Regions from separate parts of the Pseudogulbenkiania sp. AW2-16 genome, predicted to be linked through region 3. Evidence: predicted binding sites of a transcription regulator. Region 3 holds the regulator's gene; each other region holds the start of a gene.
What was found. The regulator sigma-54, encoded in region 3, starts transcription at its own class of promoters, with help from an activator protein. The targets are predictions, from matches to a motif close to CTGGCACGCTTCATGCTT.
Positions count from the first base shown of each region.

Region 1 (3,271 bases), 2.0 Mb from region 3:
TGATGATTACTGCACTAGCCTTAAGGAACACAGCCATGAACAAGAACCGTTGGATGGTCGCCCTGCTGGCCGGCAGCCTGTTGCTGACCGGCTCGGCCTACGCCATGGACAGCAACGCCGTGCTCGGCGGCGCGCTGGGCGGTGGTGCCGGCGCGGCGGTCGGTTCGGCATTGGGTGGGCGGGATGGCGCGATGATCGGCGCGGCGGCCGGTGCCGCCATCGGTACCGGTGTCGCGACCCGGCCCGAACCGCGTCGCACCATCGTAGAGCATCGTTATGTCGAAGAGCGCGGCTGGAAGCGCGGGCACCGCCACCATCACCATCGCTACGACGATTAAGAGCTAAAAAAGCCGCATCGAATCGCTTGTGTCAGCAAGGCGCGCAGCCGGTGTCCGGGGTTCCCGGCACCGGCTTTTTGTTGCGTGAGGCGCTAGCGGGCGAGCGCGGCTCAGCCTTGCCGTTGCGGGTGACGGTGACAGCCGATCAGGTGGTCGTTGACCACGCCGGTGGCCTGCAGGAAGGCGTAGATCACCGTGCTGCCGACGAAGTTCATGCCGGCCTTCTTCAGCTGTTTGCTGATGGCGTCGGACAGGGGCGTGGAGGCGGGGCATTCGGACAGACTGCCCCAGTGGTTGACCACCGGCTGGCCGTCGACCTGTGCCCACAGCCAGGCGGCGAAGCTGCCGTGGCGGCGTTGCAGGTCGAGAAACACGCGGGCGTTGCGGATGGCGCTGTGGATCTTCAGCCGGTTGCGCACGATGGCCGGGTTCTGCAGCAGGCGCTCGACGTCGGCCTCGTCCATGGTCGCGACGCGTGCCGGGTCGAAGCCGTGGAACGCGGCGCGGTAGCCTTCGCGTTTCCTGAGGATGGTGATCCACGACAGCCCGGCCTGGGCGCCTTCCAGCACCAGCATTTCGAACAACTTGCGGTCGTCGTGCACCGGCACGCCCCATTCCAGGTCGTGGTAGGCCACGTAGAGCGGGTCATCGCCGCACCACGGGCAGCGCGTTGCAGTAATCATGGTCTTCGGCCAACCTTAAAGTAAGCCCACGCTGCGTTGGGTCTCCGCCGTATCGAGCCGTTTGCCTTTTGGGGGCCCGAGACAGGTTGCACGCAGATCGTGGACAGGTAGTTTGCATGGAAAGAGCATCGACCCGGCATGGTGCTTGCTTCACCTTTTCTGTGCAATAGGGAGATAACAGTGCTGACGGTAATGCTGGTGAACGATGGATCGGGCAAGGCGGCTGCGCTCAAGGAGGCGCTGACGCAGGCCGGCGTGCGCGTGATCGCGGAGGTGGAGGTGTCGCTGCGGCTGGGTGAGATGATCGACAGCATCCGCCCCGACATCGTGCTGATCGACTCCGATGCCCCATCGCGGGACATGCTGGAGCACGTCTGCGTCAGCAGCGCGCACAGCGAGCGGCCGGTGGTGATGTTTACCGACGACGCCCGCCGCGACACCATCCGCGCCGCGCTCGCGGCCGGGGTGGCCGCCTACGTGGTGGGGGACGTGGTGCCCGAGCGCATCCAGCCGCTGTTGGAGGTGGCGATAGAGCGTTATTCGCTCGACAAGGAGCGGCGTGAAGAGCTGGACGGCATGCGCCAGCGCCTGGCCGACCGCCAGGTGGTGGAGAAGGCCAAGGGTTTGCTGATGCAGATGAAGGGCATCGGCGAGGACGAGGCCTATCGCCAGTTGCGCGAGCGCGCCATGAAGTCGCAGAAGAAGCTGGGCGACGTGGCGCGCGAAGTGGTGGAGCTAGCGAACTGGCTCAAAGGCTGAGCGTGCGTTGGTGCAGAACGCACGTGTGCAGTGCACAAAAGCGTAGGTCGGAAAAAATATTCCTTTAAAAACAGACGATTGTTGTCTGGCATGGTAGTTGCGTATGGCGTGGTGACCGGGTAGGCCACCAACGGCGGCGGCTCCATCCGGACAGGCAACGGCGCCTGTCGCACCCTTTCCGACGCGGAGCGGGACGACAGGCGCTTTTTGTTTTCGGCTGTTTTTTTCTGCAATGAGGGAGAAGGAAATGGATGACACGCGCACATCGATCGACAGCAGTTCGCCCGCGGCGCCGGCGCGACGCACTTTTCTCAAGGGAGCACTGACCGCCATGGGGTCCACCACCTTGCTGGCCGCCTTGCCGGCCGGCATCGCCAGCAGCGCCTGGGCTGCCGGCAGCGACAAGCCGGAAAAAACCGAAGTCAGAGTCGGCTTCATTCCCCTGACCGACTGCGCCTCGGTGATCGTGGCCTCCAAGATGGGCTTCGACAAGAAGTACGGCATCACCATCGTGCCGTCCAAGGAGGCGAGCTGGGCCGCGGTGCGCGACAAGCTGGTCAACGGCGAGCTGGACGCCGCCCACGTGCTGTACGGCCTGGTGTACGGTGTGCATTTGGGCATCGGCGGTCCGAAGAAGGACATGGCGGTGTTGATGACGCTGAACCAGAACGGCCAGGGCATCACGCTCTCCAATCAGCTCAAGGCCAAGGGCGTGACCTCCGGCCCGGCGCTCGCCAAGCTGATCAAGGCCGAGCCGCGCGAATACACCTTCGCCCAGACCTTCCCCACCGGCACCCACGCCATGTGGCTCTACTACTGGCTGGCCGCACAGGGCGTCAACCCGATGAGCGACGTCAAGACCATCGTGGTGCCGCCGCCGCAGATGGTGGCCAACATGCGCGTCGACAATATGGACGGCTACTGCGTCGGCGAGCCGTGGAACGCGCGCGCCATCGCCGACAACGTCGGCTTCACCGTGGCCACCACCCAGCAGATCTGGGCCGGCCACCCGGAAAAGGTGCTGGGCAGCACCGGCGACTGGGTCAAGCAGCACCCCAATACCGCGCGCGCGCTGACCGCGGCGCTGCTGGAAGCCTCGCGCTACATCGACGATGTCAAGAATCGCGCCAGCGTGGCCAAACTGATTTCCGACAAGGCCTACGTCAACGCGCCGGAGCCGGTCATCGAGGGGCGCTTCCTTGGTTCCTACGAAGACGGCCTGGGCAAGAAGTGGCAAGACCCCCACCTGATGAAGTTCTTCGACGAGGGCAGGGTCAACTTCCCGTATCTCTCCGACGGCATGTGGTTCCTCACCCAGCACAAGCGCTGGGGCTTGCTGAAGGCCGATCCGGACTACCTGGGCGTGGCGCGACAGATCAACCAGATCGCGCTCTACAAGGAAGCCGCTGCGCTCGCCAAGGTCGCGGTGCCGCACTCGGACCTGCGCTCGGCCAAGCTGATCGACGGCGTGGTGTGGGACGGCAAGGACCC
Region 1 covers NZ_CP157668.1:3,861,767-3,865,037, reverse strand. The annotation lists gene ABKF58_RS18635 (hypothetical protein) at 36-338, shown strand; gene ABKF58_RS18630 (DNA-3-methyladenine glycosylase I) at 449-1,021, opposite strand; gene ABKF58_RS18625 (ANTAR domain-containing response regulator) at 1,202-1,780, shown strand; gene ABKF58_RS18620 (CmpA/NrtA family ABC transporter substrate-binding protein) at 2,028-3,271, shown strand, end outside.
Region 1: ABKF58_RS18625 (ANTAR domain-containing response regulator) is a predicted target of sigma-54. The motif match lies at 1,155-1,172, and genes of this name have one in related genera.

Region 2 (3,271 bases), 190 kb from region 3:
TTTCTTCGGCGCGGCAGAATGCCGGCAAAAAAATGGGGCGCCGAAGCGCCCCCAAGTCCCTTACCACAACAAGACAACTTAATGATCTCTTGTGTTACTCCACCCGTTCGCCGTGGAGCACCACATCCAGCCCTTCGCGTTCTTCTTCATCGGTGACTCGCAGACCGATGACCACGTCGATAAGCTTCAGCAGCACGAAGCTGGCGACGCCACAGTAGGCCGCGGTGACCACCACGCCGAGCGCCTGGGTGGCGAGGCTGCCATCAACGCCGCCGATATCCTTCACCGCGAACACGCCGGTGAGCAGGGCGCCGACGATACCGCCAACACCGTGTACGCCGAAGGCATCGAGCGAGTCGTCATATTTCAGGGCGTGCTTCAGGCCGGTTGCGCCCCAGTAGCACACGAGGCCGGCGATGAGGCCGATGGCCAGAGCGCCCTTGGCATCCACGAAGCCTGCGGCCGGGGTGATGGCCACCAGGCCGGCCACGGCGCCGGAGGCGATACCCAGCACCGACGGCTTGCCCTTGGCAATCCACTCGGCGCCCATCCAGGCCAGTGCCGCCATGCCGGTCGCGATCTGGGTCACCATCATCGCCATGCCGGCGCGGCCATCGGCTGCGGCGGCGGAGCCGGCGTTGAAGCCGAACCAGCCCACCCACAGCATGGAGGCGCCAATCAGGGTCAGCACCAGGTTATGCGGGGCCATCGCTTCCTTGCCGAAGCCGACGCGCTTGCCCAGAACCAGGGCTGCCACTAGGCCGGCAACACCGGCGTTGATGTGCACTACGGTGCCGCCGGCAAAGTCGAGGACGCCTTTATCGGCCATCCAGCCGCCCGGTGCCCAAACCCAGTGTGCAACCGGTACGTAGACCAGCAGCGACCACAGGGCCATGAACACCATCATGGCGGAAAACTTCATCCGTTCAGCAAAGGCACCGGTAATCAGGGCCGGAGTGATGATGAAGAAGGTCATCTGGAACATCATGAAGACCGGTTCTGGAATGGTCGGGGCCAGCGGGTGGACGGTCAGTTTGCCGCCATCCTTCAGATAAGTCAGGCCTTCCATCAGCACACGATCAAAACCGCCGATCAGGGAATTGCCGGGAGAGAAAGTCAGGCTGTAGCCAATGACGGTCCACAGCACGGTCATCAGGGCGCAGATTGCAAAGCTTTGCATCAGCGTCGCCAGTACGTTCTTCTTGCGGACCATGCCGCCATAGAACAGGGCAAGCCCCGGGATGGTCATGAACAGCACCAGTGCCGTCGAGGTCATCATCCAGGCCGTATCGCCACCACTGATGGTGGAGGCAGCAACCAGGGTCGGTTCGCCTGCGGCCAGTGCCGGCAGGGAGGAGACGAGGGCGAGAGCGCCCAGTGTGGCCATATTCCTTTTCATTGGCATTCCCCTTCAGTTCCCGTTATGGAATTTAGACGGCATCGGCACCGGTTTCGCCGGTACGAATGCGGACGACTTGCTGCAGGTCGAACACGAAGATCTTGCCATCGCCGATCTTGCCGGTCCGGGCGGACTTTTCGATGGCTTCCACCACCTGGTCCAGCAGGGCATCGTCAATGGCGATTTCCAGTTTCACTTTAGGCAAGAAGTCAACGACGTACTCTGCGCCGCGATACAGCTCGGTATGGCCTTTCTGGCGTCCGAAGCCTTTCACCTCGGTCACGGTAATGCCTTGAACACCGATGGACGAGAGGCCTTCACGCACTTCGTCAAGCTTGAACGGCTTGATAATCGCTGTGACCAGTTTCATGTGCATTCCTTTCTGACGGATCCGAATCGTTTTTTACTTCTGTGCTGTGATTAAGCAGGTTTCGTGCCAGAGCATGTCGTTCGCCTCATATAGCGCAATGACGGCACCGTCACGGACTGAAAGCGGGCATCCGCTACGCCTTGGCACCGTCTTGGCGCGATTGGCGTGCGGCGGCTGCACCAATGCTGTGCGGCTGCCCGGCGCTGCAGCGGCAAATCCTTTTTGCTACACTCAAGCCTGTGCAACATGACGAAGTCAAGGAGGCCCCAGATGCTGAGCCAGAAGTTGTTTGAAGAAATCACCACCAAGATCAGTGACACCATCGCGGCCAGCCCGGTGAAGGATGTCGAGAAGAATGTCAAAGCCATGATGGCTTCGACCTTCACGCGCCTGGACCTGGTTACCCGTGAGGAATTCGACGTCCAGCAGGAAGTGCTGCTGCGTACTCGAGAAAAGCTGGAGCGGCTGGAGGCGCGCCTGGCCACTTTGGAAGCGGCGGTGTTCCCCGATAAGGCGGCAGAGCAGGTCGATACCCAGGCCACGCTGGGCCATTCCTGATTCCAGCCGATGACGTTGGCCATCGTTCATAGCCGGGCCCTGTCCGGTATGGAGGCTTCCGAGGTCTCTGTCGAGGTGCACATGGCCAATGGTCTGCCGGCGTTCGCCATCGTGGGTCTGCCCGACACCGAGGTAAAGGAAAGTCGCGACCGGGTCCGGGCCGCGATCCTGACCTCGGGGTTTACCTTCCCGGCGCGGAAGATCACGGTGAATCTGGCTCCCGCCGATTTGCCCAAAGATTCGGGGCGCTTCGATTTGCCGATCGCACTGGGCATTCTGGTGGCGTCCGGGCAGGTGAAGGGGGAAGCGCTTAGCCGCTATGAATTCGCCGGCGAACTGGCGCTGAGTGGCCAACTGCGAGCTGTCCGAGGCGGTTTGGCGATGACCTGCCATGCCAGGCGTGCCGGGCGCGCTTTTGTATTGCCGCCGCAAAGTGCCGCGGAGGCCGCCTTGGTGGCCGATGCCACGGTGTATTCGGCGGCGACGCTGCTGGAGGTTTGTGCCCATCTCAATGACTTGCAGCTCTTGCCGCGAGCTCAGGCGGAGAGTGTACACACCACTATCGGCTATCCTGATCTGGCCGATGTCAAAGGGCAGAGGGCTGCGCGCGAGGCGCTGGAGATCGCCGCCGCGGGCGGGCACAGCTTACTGCTGATTGGCCCTCCGGGGACGGGGAAGTCGATGCTGGCCAGCCGTTTGCCCGGGCTGCTGCCGCCAATGCAGGATGACGAGGCGCTGGAGGCGGCGGCGGTGCAGTCGCTCGGGTCGCAGGGGTTTTCCGCCGAGGCCTGGCGTGCCAGGCCATTCAGAGCACCGCACCACACCGCTTCCGCCGTGGCCATGGTGGGAGGGGGCTCCGAGCCACGTCCGGGAGAGGTCAGCCTGGCGCACCGTGGGGTGCTCTTCCTGGACGAATTGCCGGAGTTTGATCGTCGCGTGCTGGA
Region 2 covers NZ_CP157668.1:1,695,480-1,698,750, forward strand. The annotation lists gene ABKF58_RS08175 (ammonium transporter) at 95-1,399, opposite strand; gene glnK (P-II family nitrogen regulator) at 1,431-1,769, opposite strand; gene ABKF58_RS08185 (accessory factor UbiK family protein) at 2,040-2,327, shown strand; gene ABKF58_RS08190 (YifB family Mg chelatase-like AAA ATPase) at 2,337-3,271, shown strand, end outside.
Region 2: glnK (P-II family nitrogen regulator) is a predicted target of sigma-54. The motif match lies at 1,822-1,839, and genes of this name have one in related genera.

Region 3 (3,271 bases):
CGACTGCTCCAGGCGGTCGAGGTACTCGACTTCGGCCGGGCCCAGCACCTGCACCCGGTTGGGGTGGATGAAGTTGAGGTGGCCCACCAGCGCCAGCAGCGGACGCTGCTCGTCGTTGCCGATCAGGTTGTCGGCTCCGCCGGTCCCGGCAACCCAGCTCAGGTTCAGTTTGTGCTGGTTGTCGTGGTAGAGCTTGCGAACGCTTATGCTAGGCATTGGGAGACCATTCGGTCAGCAGGGTGTAGAGCTCGTCGGCATTCTGGGCGGCGAGCAGCTTCTCGCGCAGTGGCCGGCTGGAGAAAAGTTGGGCCAGTTCCGACAGCACCTGCAGGTGCAGGTCGGTGGCCTGTTCCGGCACCAGCAGCACGAACAGGATCTGTACCGGCTTGCCGTCCGGGGCGTCGAAGGGAATCGCCGATTTGAGGCGGATCAGTACACCGGCCGCCTCTTTCAGACCACGGGCGCGGCCGTGCGGAATGGCCACACCTTGCCCGAGCCCGGTGGAGCCGAGCTTCTCGCGGGCGAACAGGCACTCGAACACTTCACTGCGCGCGATGCCGCGGGTGTTCTCGATCAGGAGGCCTACCTGCTCGAAGACGCGCTTCTTGCTGGCCACGTCGAGGTCGAGCAGGACGTTGTCCCGAGTTAGGATTTTGCCGATCAGGCTCATAGGGGTCTGTTGAGAGCTGCCAAAAACCCGACGATTCTAGTTGCTTTGGTGTGACAGAGAAAGGACTGTGCAAAGCAAAGCGGGAACCTGATGGTTCCCGCTTTATCAATCAAGGGCTTAGAGTGTGGCTTCTGGCGCCGGGGCCGGTGTCGGAATGGCCCGGTGTTCGCTCAGCTTTTCCTTGTGCTTGAGAACCTGTCGATCCAGCTTGTCCATCAGGAGGTCGATGGCGGCGTACATGTCCGACTCGGTGGCTTCGACGTGGATGTCTTTGCCGGAGAGATGGACGTTGACCTCGGCCTTCTGGACCAGCTTGTCCACGGACAGGGTCACCGCCACGTCGATCACGTGGTCGACATGACGGGTAATGCGTTCGAGCTTGCTTTCGATGTAATCACGCAGCGGTTGGGTAACGTCGAGGTGGAGACCGGTTACTTTGAGGTTCATACCTTACTCCTTCTTGTGTTGGCTGCCCGGCGGATGCTGCCGGGCATGCTGATGATTCAATCCAAGGTCAGAGGACCTTGCGCAGATTGACCGGTGGAATCTGCATGGCTTCACGATACTTCGCTACGGTGCGTCTTGCAACCTGTATGCCCTGTTTTGCGAGCTCGTCGGCCAGGGCGCTGTCGGAGAGGGGTTTGGCGCGGTTTTCGGCGTCGATCATCTGGCGGATGTGCGCCTTGATGGCGGTGGCCGAGCACTCGCCGCCGCTGTCCGTTTCCAGTGCGCTGCCGAAGAAATACTTCAGCTCGAACAGGCCGCGCGGGCACAGCAGGTATTTCTGCGTCGTCACACGGGAGACCGTGGATTCGTGCAGTTCCAGCTCATCCGCAATGTCGCGCAGGATGAGTGGACGCATGGCTACTTCACCGTGTTCAAAGAACGCTTGCTGTCTTTCGACTATAGATTCCGCCACTTTCAGGATGGTGTCAAATCGTTGCTGAATATTCTTCACCAGCCATTTCGCCTCCTGTAGACGCGAGCTCATTTCACCGCCGCCGCCGCGGTTTTCGCTGAGCATCTGGGCGTACATCTGGTTGACGCGCAGGCGCGGCACGGCGGCGTTGTTGAGCTCGGCGCGCCAGCGCCCCTTGACGCGGCGCACGGCGATATCCGGGATGATGTAGCGGGTGTCGTCGACGCCGAAACCGGAGGCCGGGCGCGGGTTGAGGCGGGCGATCAGGGACTGGGCCTGCTTCAGTTCGGCGTCGCTGACGTCGAAGAGACGCTTGAGCCGGGTGTAGTCGCGATTGCCGAGCAGGGTCAGGTGCTCGCGGACGATGGCGTGCGCCAGGGCCTTGCCCGGGGTGCTGTCGGGCAGCTGGGCCAGCTGCAGCGCCAGCGACTCGGACAGCGAGCGGGCGCCGACCCCCTGCGGTTCGAACTGCTGCAGCAGTTTCAAACCGAACGCCAGTTCGTCTTCCTCGATGCCCAGTTCCAGCGGCAGCGAGGCGGCCAGTTCCTGCAGGTCGATCGTGAGGTAGCCGTCTTCGTCCAGTTCCTCGATCAAGAGCTGCACGATGGCGCAGTCGCGCTCGGGCAGGGCGATTTCGCCCAGCTGCGCCAGCAGGTGTTCGCGCAGAGTGACCGGGCGCGGCACGTTGGCCATCGGGTCGTAATCGTCGCCGTCTTCTCCGCGCCGGCTGCCGCTGCCCCAGTCGGTGAGTTCGCCGCTGCTGTCCTCGCGTTCCGGTTCCTGGCGCTCGGGCTCGGCCTCGCTGCCGGCGGCCTCGGTCGGCGTGTTGTCGGCGACCGGCTCGTCGCCCCGCTCCAGCAGCGGGTTGTCCTGCAGGAAGCGCTCGACTTCGGTTTGCAGGTCGACGGTGGACAGTTGCAGCAGCCGGATCGACTGTTGCAGTTGCGGGGTCAGCGTGAGCTGCTGCGAGACCTTGAGCTGTAGCGACTGCTTCATGGCGATTACAGGTGGAAATGTTCGCCCAGGTAAACCTGGCGAACTTTTTCATTGTCGACGAGGGCCTGCGGCTTGCCGGAGGCCAGGACTGCACCGTCGCTGATGATGTAGGCGCGGTCGCAGATGCGCAGCGTTTCGCGTACGTTGTGGTCGGTGATCAGTACGCCGATGCCGCGCTCCTTGAGGAAGGAGATGATCTTCTGGATGTCGATCACGGCGATCGGGTCGACCCCGGCGAAAGGTTCGTCGAGCAGGATGAAGCGCGGGCGGGTGGCCAGCACGCGGGCGATCTCGACGCGGCGGCGCTCGCCGCCGGACAGGGCCAGCGCGTTGCTTTCCCGGAGGTGGGCGATGTTGAGGTCGTCCAGCAGCAGCGTCAGTTCCTGTTCCAGCTCCTCGCCCTTGAGGCCGGCGATCTCGAGGATGGCGCGGACGTTTTCGTCCACCGTCATCTTGCGGAAGATCGATGCTTCCTGCGGCAGGTAGCCGAGCCCGAGGCGGGCGCGCTGGTGCATCGGGAAGTGGGTGATGTCCTGCTGGTCGAGCTGGATGCGGCCGTCGTCGGCGCTGACCGGGCCGACGATCATGTAGAAGCTGGTGGTCTTGCCGGCGCCGTTGGGCCCCAGGAGGCCGATCACCTCGCCGCTTTCGATGTTGAGCGAGACGTCCTTGACCACGGTGCGCTT
Region 3 covers NZ_CP157668.1:1,887,912-1,891,182, forward strand. The annotation lists gene hprK (HPr(Ser) kinase/phosphatase) at 1-216, opposite strand, end outside; gene ptsN (PTS IIA-like nitrogen regulatory protein PtsN) at 209-670, opposite strand; gene hpf (ribosome hibernation-promoting factor, HPF/YfiA family) at 788-1,117, opposite strand; gene ABKF58_RS09200 (RNA polymerase factor sigma-54) at 1,185-2,585, opposite strand; gene lptB (LPS export ABC transporter ATP-binding protein) at 2,591-3,271, opposite strand, start outside.